DNA from 2 places in the Gordonia sp. McavH-238-E genome. Region 2 is predicted to be linked to the other one. Evidence: predicted binding sites of a transcription regulator. Region 2 holds the regulator's gene; the other holds the start of a gene.
What was found. The regulator HspR, encoded in region 2, represses chaperone genes until heat shock. The targets are predictions, from matches to a motif close to ANNTGAGTNNNNNNNACTCANNT.

Region 1 (5,738 bases), 220 kb from region 2:
TGAGGATCAGGATGGTGTTGCGGAAGTCCACCGTCCGGCCCTGGCCGTCGGTCAGTCGGCCTTCGTCCAGCACCTGCAGCAGTATGTCGAAGACGTCCGGGTGGGCCTTCTCGATCTCGTCGAACAGGACCACCGTGTACGGACGACGCCGCACCGCCTCGGTCAGCTGGCCGCCGGCCTCGTACCCGACGTAACCGGGCGGGGCACCGACGAGCCGTGCGACGCTGTGCTTCTCGCCGTACTCACTCATGTCGATGCGGACCATCGCCCGCTCGTCGTCGAACAGGAACTCGGCGAGCGCCTTGGCGAGCTCGGTCTTGCCGACACCGGTGGGGCCGAGGAACATGAAGGAACCGAGCGGCCGGTTCGGGTCGGCGACGCCTGCGCGGGCACGACGCACCGCGTCGGACACCGCCTGCACCGCGTCCTTCTGGCCGATGACCCGGTGTCCCAGTTCCTCTTCCATGCGCAGCAGCTTGGCGGTCTCGCCCTCGAGCATGCGTCCGGCCGGGATTCCGGTCCACGCCGACACGACCTGGGCCACATCGTCGGGTCCGACCTCCTCCTGCAACATCACGTCCTGCGACGGATCGGTGCCGGTCTTCTCGATCGCGGCCTCGAGTTCCTTCTCCAGTCCGGGGATCGTGCCGTACCGCAGCTCGGCAGCCCGTCCGAGGTCACCGTCGCGCTCGGCCCGATCCGCCTCGCCGCGAAGCCGTTCCAGCTCCTCCTTGAGGTCGCGGACCGCGTCGATCGCGGTCTTCTCCGACTGCCACCGGGCGGAGAGCTCGTTGAGCTTCTCCTTCTGGTCGGCCAGCTCGGCGCGCAGCTTCTCGAGCCGCTCCTTCGACGCCGCGTCGGTTTCCTTCTCCAAGGCGACCTCCTCGACCTCGAGACGGCGGACGATCCGCTCGACCTCGTCGATCTCGACGGGGCGCGAGTCGATCTCCATCCGCAACCGCGACGCGGCCTCGTCGACGAGGTCGATGGCCTTGTCGGGCAGGAAGCGCGAGGTGATGTACCGGTCGGACAGCGTTGCGGCAGCGACCAGTGCGGAGTCGGTGATGCGCACACCGTGGTGCACCTCGTACCGGTCCTTGAGGCCGCGGAGGATGCCGATGGCATCTTCGACCGACGGCTCACCGACGTACACCTGCTGGAATCGACGCTCGAGTGCGGCGTCCTTCTCGATGTACTTGCGGTACTCCTCGAGGGTCGTGGCACCGACCAGGCGCAGCTCACCGCGGGCGAGCATCGGCTTGATCATGTTGCCGGCGTCCATCGCGGAATCGCCTGTCGCACCGGCACCCACGATCGTATGCAGCTCGTCGATGAAGGTGATGACCTGTCCGGCCGACCCCTTGATCTCGTCGAGCACGGCCTTCAGGCGCTCCTCGAACTCGCCTCGGTACTTCGCGCCGGCGACCATCGATCCCATGTCGAGGGAGATGACGGTCTTGTTGCGCAACGACTCCGGCACGTCGCCGGCGACGATGCGCTGGGCGAGGCCTTCGACGATGGCGGTCTTGCCGACACCGGGCTCACCGATGAGGACCGGGTTGTTCTTGGTCCGTCGGCTGAGCACCTGTACGACGCGCCGGATCTCGGTGTCGCGGCCGATGACCGGGTCGAGCTTGCCCTCGCGGGCGGCCGCGGTCAGATCGGTCGAGTACTTCTCGAGAGCCTGGTAGGTCGATTCGGGATCCTCGGAGGTGACCCGCGCACTGCCGCGCACGGCGACGAATGCCTCGCGCAGAGCCTGCGGAGTCGCACCGAGGTTGTGCAGCAATTTGGCGACATCGGAGTCACCGGTCGCCAGACCGACGACGACGTGCTCGGTCGAGACGTACTCGTCGTCGAGTTCACCAGCCAGCTGCTGGGCTGCGGTGATGGCCGCGATCGATTCACGGGATAGTTGAGGCGTCGAGCTGGCGCCGGACACCGTCGGCATGCGATCGACCAATGCCTGGGCCTGCGCCTGAACGCTCGACGGGTCCACGCCCACTGCCTTCAGCAGTGGCGACGCGATGCCGTCGGACTGATCGAGCAGTGCCACCAGGATGTGGGCCGGTCGCACGTCGGGGTTTCCAGCGCTGGCCGCCGCCTGCACAGCAGCGCTCAATGCTTGCTGCGTCTTGGTGGTGGGGGTGAAGCTGTCCACTCGCGTGCACCTTTCTCTTTAGTCCAACAGGCTCAAGTATGAGCCATACGCGGTCTACAACGCCAACAGAGTTGAGTCCATTCCGCTCATGTTAACTGGGCATGTGATCTGCATCACTCCTTCCCGCGTCGGCGAGCAGGTCCGCTCTCCGCGCGTATCCGACCTCCGGCAGCGTCGATGGGCACTATTGATGCATGACCGCAGACAGCTCCGCACCGGAGAACGCGACACCGTCCGATTCTGACGCGGACTCAGCAGTGATCTTCGTACTCTTCGGGTCGACCGGCGACCTCGCCAAGCGGATGGTCCTGCCGTCGCTGTACGAACTCCACCGCCGCGATCTGCTCCCCCGCGGGTGGCAGCTCATCGGCAACGGGCGGGGCGACCGCACTGACGACGAGTTCCGACAGCACGTCAAGGATGCGATCGAGGAGTTCGGTGCGGACGGGTCGGGCTCGTCGGACGAGTGGAAGTCGTTCGCCGAGACCATCCGGTTCGCCGGCGGCGGGTTCACCGCGGACGACCCCGGCCGTCTGCTGGAGGTGATCGACGCCGCCCGCAACGCCGTCGGGGACACCGCTCAGCTGGTCCACTACCTCGCCCTCCCGCCCACCACTTTCGTCGACTACACGAAAGCCATTGCCGCGCATGGTCTCGCGAAGGGTTCGCGGGTCGTCTACGAGAAGCCGTTCGGGACGTCTCCCGACGGATTCCGGGCACTCGACGAAGCGGTGCACGAATCCCTCGACGAGAAGCAGATCTACCGGATCGACCACTTCCTCGGGAAGGAGAGCACCCAGAACCTGCACGTCCTGCGTTTCGCCAACGGACTGTTCGCCGGGGTGTGGAACCGCGAGCACGTGGCCGAGGTCCAGATCGACGTCCCGGAGACCCTCGACATCGCCGACCGCGCCGCGTTCTATGACGCCACCGGGGCCTTCCTGGACATGATCGTCACGCACCTGTTCCAGGTGGCGGCCGAGGTCGCCATGGAACCTCCGGCGTCGCTCGGCGCCGACGACCTGCTCGACGCGCGGGAGTCGGTCATCGCGGCCTTCCGTCCGCTCGACCCCGCCGAAGTGGTCTACGGCCAGTACGAGGGGTATCGCGACACCGAGGGGATTCCGGACGATTCCACCACCGAGACGTTCGCGGCAGTCCGCCTGTGGGTCGACACCGACCGCTGGCACGGCGTCCCGTTCCTGCTCCGGACCGGCAAGATGCTCGACCACAGCGCACAGCGACTCAGTCTCGTGTTCCGCGCCCCCAGCGACGGCCCGCTGACCGATACCCCGGAGGACGGCACCGTGCTGACCTTCGACCTGGCCGGTGACGGTGCCATCGATCTGGCCGTCACCGTCAAGGAACCGGGTTCGGGCACCGACCTGTCCGTCGCGCACATGACCGAACAGCTCGACGAGGTGGCCGACGGCCTGTCGCCGTACGCGCGGCTCATCGTCGACGTGCTGCGCGGTGACCGGTCGCTGTTCACCCGGCCCGACGGCCTCGCCCACGTGTGGGAGGTGGCCGCGCCGGTGCTGGACAATCCGCCTGCGCCGCAACCGTATGCGGCCGGATCGACCGGTCCCGCGGCCGCCGACGACCTGTGCGGCGGGTCCGGCTGGATCTGAGGCGCGCCGGCTCTATTCGCCGAGGCGCCGATCGAGATTGATGGCCGCGCTGATGAGGGCGAGGTGGGTGAACGCCTGCGGCATGTTCCCGAGTTGTTCGCCGGTGAGGCCGACCTGCTCGGCGTACAGGCCGAGATGATTGGCGTGGGTGAACATCTTCTCCAACGCCAGCCGGGCGTCGCCGAGCCGGCCGGTCCGGGTGAGCGCTTCGACGTACCAGAACGAGCAGAGCGAGAACGTCCCCTCGGCCCCGTCGAGGCCGTCGTGCCCGCCGTCGGTGTCGTACCGGAACACCAGGGAGTCGCTCACGAGTTCTTCCTCGATCCGCTCGAGGGTGCGGACGAAGCGCTCATCGGTGGGTGACAGCAACTTCACGGCGGGGATCAGCAGCAGCGCCGCATCCAGACGGTCGGAGTCGAGGGTCTGGACGAACGCCCCCACCTCGTCGTTCCAGCCGCGCTCCATGATCTGCACGAAGATGTCGTCGCGCGCCTTCATCCAGCCGGCGATGTCGCCGGGTAGTCCGCGCTGCCGGCTCATCCGGATCATCCGCTCGAGGGCCACCCACGACATCACTCGCGAGTAGACATAGTCCTGCGGCTTGCTGCGCACCTCCCAGATGCTCTGGTCCGGACGGTCCCAGTTGTCGACGAGCCACCCGGCCACCGTGCACAGATGGGTCCAGGCCCCGTACGAGATCCCCGGTCCGTATTTGTTGTAGAGGTACACCGAGTCGATGAGCTCACCGTAGATGTCGAGCTGGAGTTGATCGGCGGCGGCGTTTCCGATCAACACCGGGGAGGTTTGCCGGTAGCCCTCCCAGTGGTCGAGTTCGGTCTCCTTCGGTGGTGGATCCCCGTCGAGGGTGTACATCAATCGCAGCGGCCCCAGATCTCCCGACTCGTCGGCACCGTCGTCGAAGCGGCATGTCAGCCAGTCCATGAACGCACCGGCCTCGTCGGTGAAACCCAACCGGAGCAAGGCATACAGCGTGAACGCCGCATCGCGGATCCACACGTAGCGGTAGTCCCAGTTCCGTTCGCCACCGATCTCCTCGGGAAGCGCGGCGGTCACCGCCGACACCACTGCCCCGGACGGTTCGTGCGTCAGCAGTTTGAGTGTGAGCGCCGACCGATGCACCATCTCCCGCCACCGGCCGGTGTACGACGACCTCGACACCCAGTCCTGCCAGAAGGCGACCGTCGCGGCGACGACGGCGGGCGAACTGTCGTGGTCGAGAAGCTCGTCGTCGACGGGGTCGGGCGCGAGGACGAACGTGACGCACTCGCCGGTTTCGACGGTGAAATCGGCCTGCGCATCCCGGTCGTCCATCGTGTCGACATCGACCGTCGAGACGAGATGCAGCACCAAGCCGTCGGTCTCGAAGCGAACCCGACGCCCGTCCTCGACGACCAGCTTGTGTGCCTCACGGCCGTAGTCGAATCGCGGTGCGATCGTCACGCGAAATCGGACGGAACCCCGGACACAGGAGATCCGACGGATGATCCGCGTCCGGTGGTCGGGGTCGTGTGGTCTCGCGATCGGCATCAGGTCCTGCACCTCGGCGACGCCGTCCTCGCTCAGGTAGCGGGTGACGAGCACGTTGGAGTCGGGCAGATAGAACTGGCGCGTGGTGACGTCGCCGTCCACCGGTTCCACCGTCCAGGCGCCGCCTCGTCCGGCGTCGAGCAACGAGCCGAAGACGCTCGGCGAGTCGAATCGCGGACAGCAGAACCAGTCGATCCGCCCATCCACCCCCACGACGGCCGCCGTCCGCAGGTCACCGATCACACCGTGATCGGCGATCGGTAGGTAGTCGCCGGTAGCGTCGGCCGTCGTGGCGCCGTCGCATCGGGGAGTCGGATTCGCGTCCTCGCCGGATTCGGTCGGGGTGCTCATGGCGGCCATTCGTCGCCTGGCCCCTCCCGGATGGGCCGGCCACATTC
Region 2 (5,738 bases):
AGAACCACTGTGATCATGGTGACGATGTTGAACAGCACCACCTGTTCTCGCGTCTGTCGGGAGCCGCCGCGTTCCCAGAGGTCGGCACCGATGATCAGGGTCGCGGTGATCGCGATGATCGAGCCGAGCGCCACGCCGGTGAGCCGAATCCCACCGAAAGTGTCTGCGAGCAGCCAGATGTCGGCGGTCACCAGTGCGAAGACCCCGGCCGCGATCGCCCCGGTGAGTGCGCGGCTGAGGCCGAGTGCCAGCCGCCACGGGCGGTTGGCGCGCACCATGCCGGTGAGCAGACGCAGGTTACCGGTCAGGACACGCGCGGTGAACGCGGTGCCCGCCTCGTCGACGTCGGTCCCGAGTTGGCGGACGCGATGGCGCAACGCCGACCGCGCCGGCGACTTCTGGTGACCGCGGAGATCGTCGGCGTCGGCACCGAGGAGTTGCCCGACGAGTCCGGTGATGATGCCGCGGGCCCGCTGCCGCACTCCGGTGGCGCCGAGCGCCGGCACCGAGAGGACCGCGACGCCGTGCACCGCGTTGGCATGCGCCACGACCGGGCGTTTGCCGACATGCAGCGGAAGGTCGGTCAGATAGACGACGAGATCCCATTCGCGTTCGAGCAGAAGGTCTCTGGTGGCATCGACGATTTCGGCGTCGCCGGCCGGCGGCTGTACGAGACCGGCCTCGACGAGGTCGATCTGCCAACGCGCACCGGGGAACGTCGTCTCGACGTGTTCGGCCAGGCCGGCATCGACGAGCTTGCGCGCGAGACCGATGGCCTGCCCCGGCGCGGCGACGACGCCGAGGACGACGACGGGTTCATCCGGGGAATCCGGCCCGGGCGGCGGACCGGCGGAAGAGTCCATGGATGGTTCCGGATTCAGGCGAACCGGCCCGCGAGAGCGCGGAGGGTGCTCTCGATCCCCTTGCCGTTCTTCTTGTCGTAGCCCACGAGTTCGATGATCTTCGGCAGCCGGAGCGTCGAGTAGTCGAAGGTCTCGGTCACGGCGGTGGTGGTCGGTGAGGTGGACTCGAGCTCCCACCGCCAGCGGTGACCCATCGGATGCTGCCACTCGACGACCCGGCCGGGTTCGAAGTCGGTGACGGTGGAGGTGATCTTGTACGGCACGCCGTACTGCTTCATCCCGACGCTGAAACGCGCCCCGCGGGTCAGCGTCTCCGGCCCGCTCACGGGGGTGTCGCGCACCGTGCCCGAGCCGTCGAGCTCGGGATGCCTGTGCGGGTTCGACACGAGCGCGAACACATCGGCGGCCGGGGCGTTCACGACGACCCGACGCGAGACCTTGTGCGGCCCGGCGTCGACGGTGGTGACGGGTTCAGAAGCCATGCGGTCAACGTTACGCACCTCTGCGGGCCCGCGCCGAAACCGCGGCCGGGCACCAGGACGTCGGGCCCGGTGGGCGGTCAGTCGGTGGTGCGCTTGCGCCGCGGCTGCCACACGACGAGTGCGTTGGTGCGCGGTACGGGCACGAGTTCGCCACCACGCCGGGCCCGCGACGCCTGCACCTCGTCGGTGAGTTCGCGGACGCGGTGCTGGAGCGCCTCGACCTGATTGCTGAGGTCGATGATGCGCTTGATACCGGCGAGGTTGACGCCTTCCTCCTGCGAGAGACGCTGGATCTCTCGCAGGAGTTCGACGTCGCGGGACGAGTAGCGGCGTCCGCCGCCACTCGTCCGCTGGGGGGTGACCAGACCCAGTCGGTCATAGGTGCGCAGGGTCTGCGCGTGCATACCGGCGAGTTCGGCGGCCACCGAGATCAGAAAGGTCGCGCCGTCGGCGTCGAAGTTCTTCTGGCCGGCCATCGCTCATCGCCCCCAGTCCGCCCGCGGATCGAAACCACTCGCCCGCTCGGCCTGGTCGTAGGCGCGCATCGCCTCGACCGCGGCCTCGTCCAGCTTGTTCGGGACCGCGACCTTCACGGTGACGAGCAGATCGCCTGCCCCGCCGGAGCGCTTGGGCACTCCGCGACCGCGCACGCGCAGCGTGCGTCCGTCGGTGGTGTTCGGCGGGATCTTCACCCCGACCGATCCCTCCAGGGTCGGCACCGAGACGGTCGCTCCGAGAACGAGTTCGGAGATCCGTACCGGCAGTTGCACCCGAAGGTCGTTGCCGCTGCGGGTGAACTGCTTGTGCGGGGTCACGTGCACGACGACGTAGAGGTCGCCCGATGGGGCGCCACGCCGGCCGGCCTCGCCCTGTCCGGCGAGCCGGATGCGTTGTCCGTCCTCGACGCCGGCGGGGATCCGCACGTTGATGGTGCGCGCGCGGACCTTCACCCCGCTGCCGTCGCAGTCGGTGCATGGATCGTCGATCCGCGAGCCGGTGCCCTGGCAGTCCTGGCACGGCTCACTGAAACCGAATGCGCCCTGATTGCGGCTCACGAATCCGGAGCCGTTGCAGTTCGCGCACACCCGCGGACTCGTCCCGGGCTTGGCGCCCGAACCGTGGCAGGTGGTGCAGGGCGACGGGCTGGTCACCCTGAGTGGGACGGTCGTGCCGAGCGCGGCATCGGAGAACGAGAGCGTCGTCTCGGTCTCGAGATCCTTGCCGCGACGCGGGCGGCTCGCCGTCGAAGTACGTTGTGTTCCGCCGCCGCGGTTGAACAGTCCGTCGAAGATGTCGCCGAAACCGCCTCCGCCGCCGCCGGTCTGCGCCCCGCCGAACAGGTCGCCGAGGTCGAAGTCGTTACCGCCGCCGGTGGTGTAGGTGTTTCCGCCGCCGGGGAAACCGCCCGGGAAGCCGTTGCCGCCGCCGCGGAATCGTCCGCCGGCGAACATGGCGCGCGTCTCGTCGTATTCCTTGCGCTTCTCGGCGTCGCCGAGCACGCTGTGGGCTTCGGACACCCGCTTGAAGCGCTCTTCGGCCGCGGTGTCACCCGGGTTGGCATCCGGGTGCAGCTCGCGCGCGAGCTTGCGATAGGCCTTCTTGATCTCTTCAGCCGAAGCGTCAGAAGCAACGCCCAGGTCCTTGTAGAAGTCGTGTTCTAACCACTCACGTTGTGGTGCCACCAGACGTCACCTCCTTTGAGTTCTGTTGTCTGGGTTGGTTTTTTCAGTTGGGGACACCCGCTCCCCGAGGTGCGAGCCGACCATCTGCTCCCTGAGGTGCGAGCGAAGCGAGCCACGAAGGGTTCGTCGCCCTTCGTGGCTCGTCGCTTGCGCTCCTCGCACCTCAGGGATCAGTGGTGAGTTCGCCCACTCAGGATCGAGCGACGGTCGCTCTATTGTGCACCGGGTGCGTCGCCCGCAGGGGCAGGATCGGTGACCGTCACCATCGCGGTGCGGATCACCTTCTCGCCCAGGCGGTAGCCGCATCGGTACACCGATCCGATCACCGGATGCGCCCCGGTGCCGTCGTGCTGCACGGCTTCGTGGAGTTCGGGGTCGAACTCGTCACCGGCCGCACCGAAGGCCACGAGACCTTCGGCGGCCAGCACCCCGGTCAGCTTGTCGGCGACCGAGCGCAGCGGACCGCTGTCGAGGTCGCCGTGCTCGCGGGCACGGTCGAGGTCGTCGATGATCGGGAGCAGCTTGTCGATCAGGATCTGCTTGCCGTAGGCGACCGAACCCTGCTTCTCCTCGGCGGCACGCCGCCGGAAGTTGGCGAATTGGGCTCGCTCGCGCTGCAGGTCGGCGGTCAGTTCGGCGACCCGGGCATCCGGTTCGCCCGCTGCCCCGTCCGCCTGCTGCTCGTCACTGGTCTGCTCGTCGACGACCGGTCCGGCGTCGGCCGGGCCGGGTCCGGCGGCCGGCTCGTCGCGCACCTCACCCGTTTCCGGGTCGATGCGACGACGGTCGGTCACCGTCACCGGCTCCTCGCCGGACCCATTCGCCGAATGGGCTCCTGCGGTCACTTGTTCTCCTTCGAGTCCGCGTCGTCGACGACCTCGGCGTCGACGACGTCCGGGTCACTGTCGGCCGCGGCGGCCTCACCGTTGGGGGACTCGGCAGCGGCGTTGGCGTAGATCGCCTGGCCGAGGGCCTGCGACTCCTCCGACAGCTTCTCGATCGCGGACTTGATCGCTGCGGTGTCGTTGCCCTTGAGCGCTTCCTGCGCTCCGGCGACGGCCGCTTCGACCTTCTCCTTCAGCTCCGCCGGGACCTTGTCCTCGTTCTCCTTGAGGAACTTCTCGGTCTGGTGGACCAGCGACTCCGCCTGGTTGCGGGTCTCGGCCTCCTCGCGGCGCTTGCGGTCCTCGTCGGCGTGAGCTTCCGCGTCCTTGATCATGCGGTCGATCTCGTCCTTGCTCAGGCCGGAACCGTCCTGGATGCGGATCGAGTTCTCCTTGCCGGTGCCCTTGTCCTTGGCGGTGACGTGCACGATGCCGTTGGCGTCGATGTCGAAGGTCACCTCGATCTGCGGGACACCCTGCGGCGCGGGGGCGATGCCACCGAGCTCGAAGCTGCCGAGCAGCTTGTTGTGCGACGCGATCTCGCGCTCACCCTGATAGACCTGGATCTGCACCGACGGCTGGTTGTCCTCGGCGGTCGTGTAGGTCTCCGACCGCTTGGTCGGGATGGTGGTGTTGCGCTCGATCAGCTTGTGCATCACGCCGCCCTTGGTCTCGATACCGAGGGACAGCGGGGTGACGTCGAGCAGCAGCACGTCCTTGACCTCACCGCGGAGCACACCGGCCTGCAGTGCGGCGCCGACGGCGACGACCTCGTCCGGATTGACGCCCTTGTTGGGCTCGCGGCCACCGGTCAGTTCCTTCACCAGATCGGTGACGGCCGGCATACGGGTCGAACCACCGACGAGCACGACGTGGTCGATGTCGCCGACGGAGATGCCCGCATCCTTGATGACGGCCTGGAACGGTGCGCGGGTGCGCTCCAGCAGATCAGAGGTGATCTTCTGGAACTCGCTGCGCGAGAGCTGCTCGTCGAGGAACAGCGGGTTCTTGTCGGCGTCGACGGTGATGTAGGGCAGGTTGATCGAGGTGCTCTGCGAGCTCGAGAGTTCGATCTTCGCCTTCTCGGCAGCCTCACGCAGACGCTGCAGGGCCATCTTGTCCTTGGTCAGGTCGATGCCCGAAGTGCTCTTGAACTTCTCGACGAGCCAGTCGACGACGCGCTGATCCCAGTCGTCACCACCGAGGTGGTTGTCACCGGAGGTCGCACGAACCTCGACCACACCGTCGCCGATCTCGAGCAGCGAGACGTCGAAGGTACCGCCACCGAGGTCGAAGACCAGGATGGTCTGTTCCTTCTCGCCCTTGTCGAGGCCGTAGGCCAGGGCGGCCGCGGTCGGCTCGTTGACGATGCGGAGCACGTTGAGGCCGGCGATCTGACCGGCTTCCTTGGTGGCCTGACGCTGTGCGTCGTTGAAGTAGGCCGGGACGGTGATGACCGCGTCGGTCACGTCCTCACCCAGGTACGACTCGGCGTCGCGCTTGAGCTTCATGAGCGTGCGCGCGCTGATCTCCTGCGGGGTGTACTTCTTGTCGTCGATCTCGACGGTCCAGTCGCCTTCGCCCATGTGGCGCTTGACGGAGCGGATGGTGCGGTCGACGTTGGTGACCGCCTGGTTCTTTGCGGGCTGGCCGACCAGCACCTCGCCGTTACGCGCGAACGCGACCACCGACGGGGTGGTCCGTGCGCCTTCGGCGTTGGCGATGACGGCGGCTTCGCCGCCTTCGAGCACGGCCACCACCGAGTTGGTGGTACCGAGGTCGATTCCAACAGCACGAGACATGTTTGGCTTCCTCCTAGTTTGCGGG

Region 1: a site for HspR is predicted at 2,231-2,253, ahead of clpB (ATP-dependent chaperone ClpB). Genes of this name have one in related genera too.

The regions. Positions count from the first base shown of each region.
Region 1 is NZ_JAKRFE010000006.1:291,953-297,690, reverse strand. Features, by position in the region: gene clpB (ATP-dependent chaperone ClpB) at 1-2,161, opposite strand, end outside; gene MHN80_RS11175 (glucose-6-phosphate dehydrogenase (NADP(+))) at 2,356-3,792, shown strand; gene MHN80_RS11170 (glycoside hydrolase family 15 protein) at 3,805-5,700, opposite strand.
Region 2 is NZ_JAKRFE010000006.1:75,352-81,089, reverse strand. Features, by position in the region: gene MHN80_RS10215 (hypothetical protein) at 1-863, opposite strand, end outside; gene MHN80_RS10210 (SRPBCC family protein) at 878-1,345, opposite strand; gene MHN80_RS10205 (heat shock protein transcriptional repressor HspR) at 1,423-1,821, opposite strand; gene dnaJ (molecular chaperone DnaJ) at 1,825-3,027, opposite strand; gene grpE (nucleotide exchange factor GrpE) at 3,240-3,872, opposite strand; gene dnaK (molecular chaperone DnaK) at 3,869-5,713, opposite strand.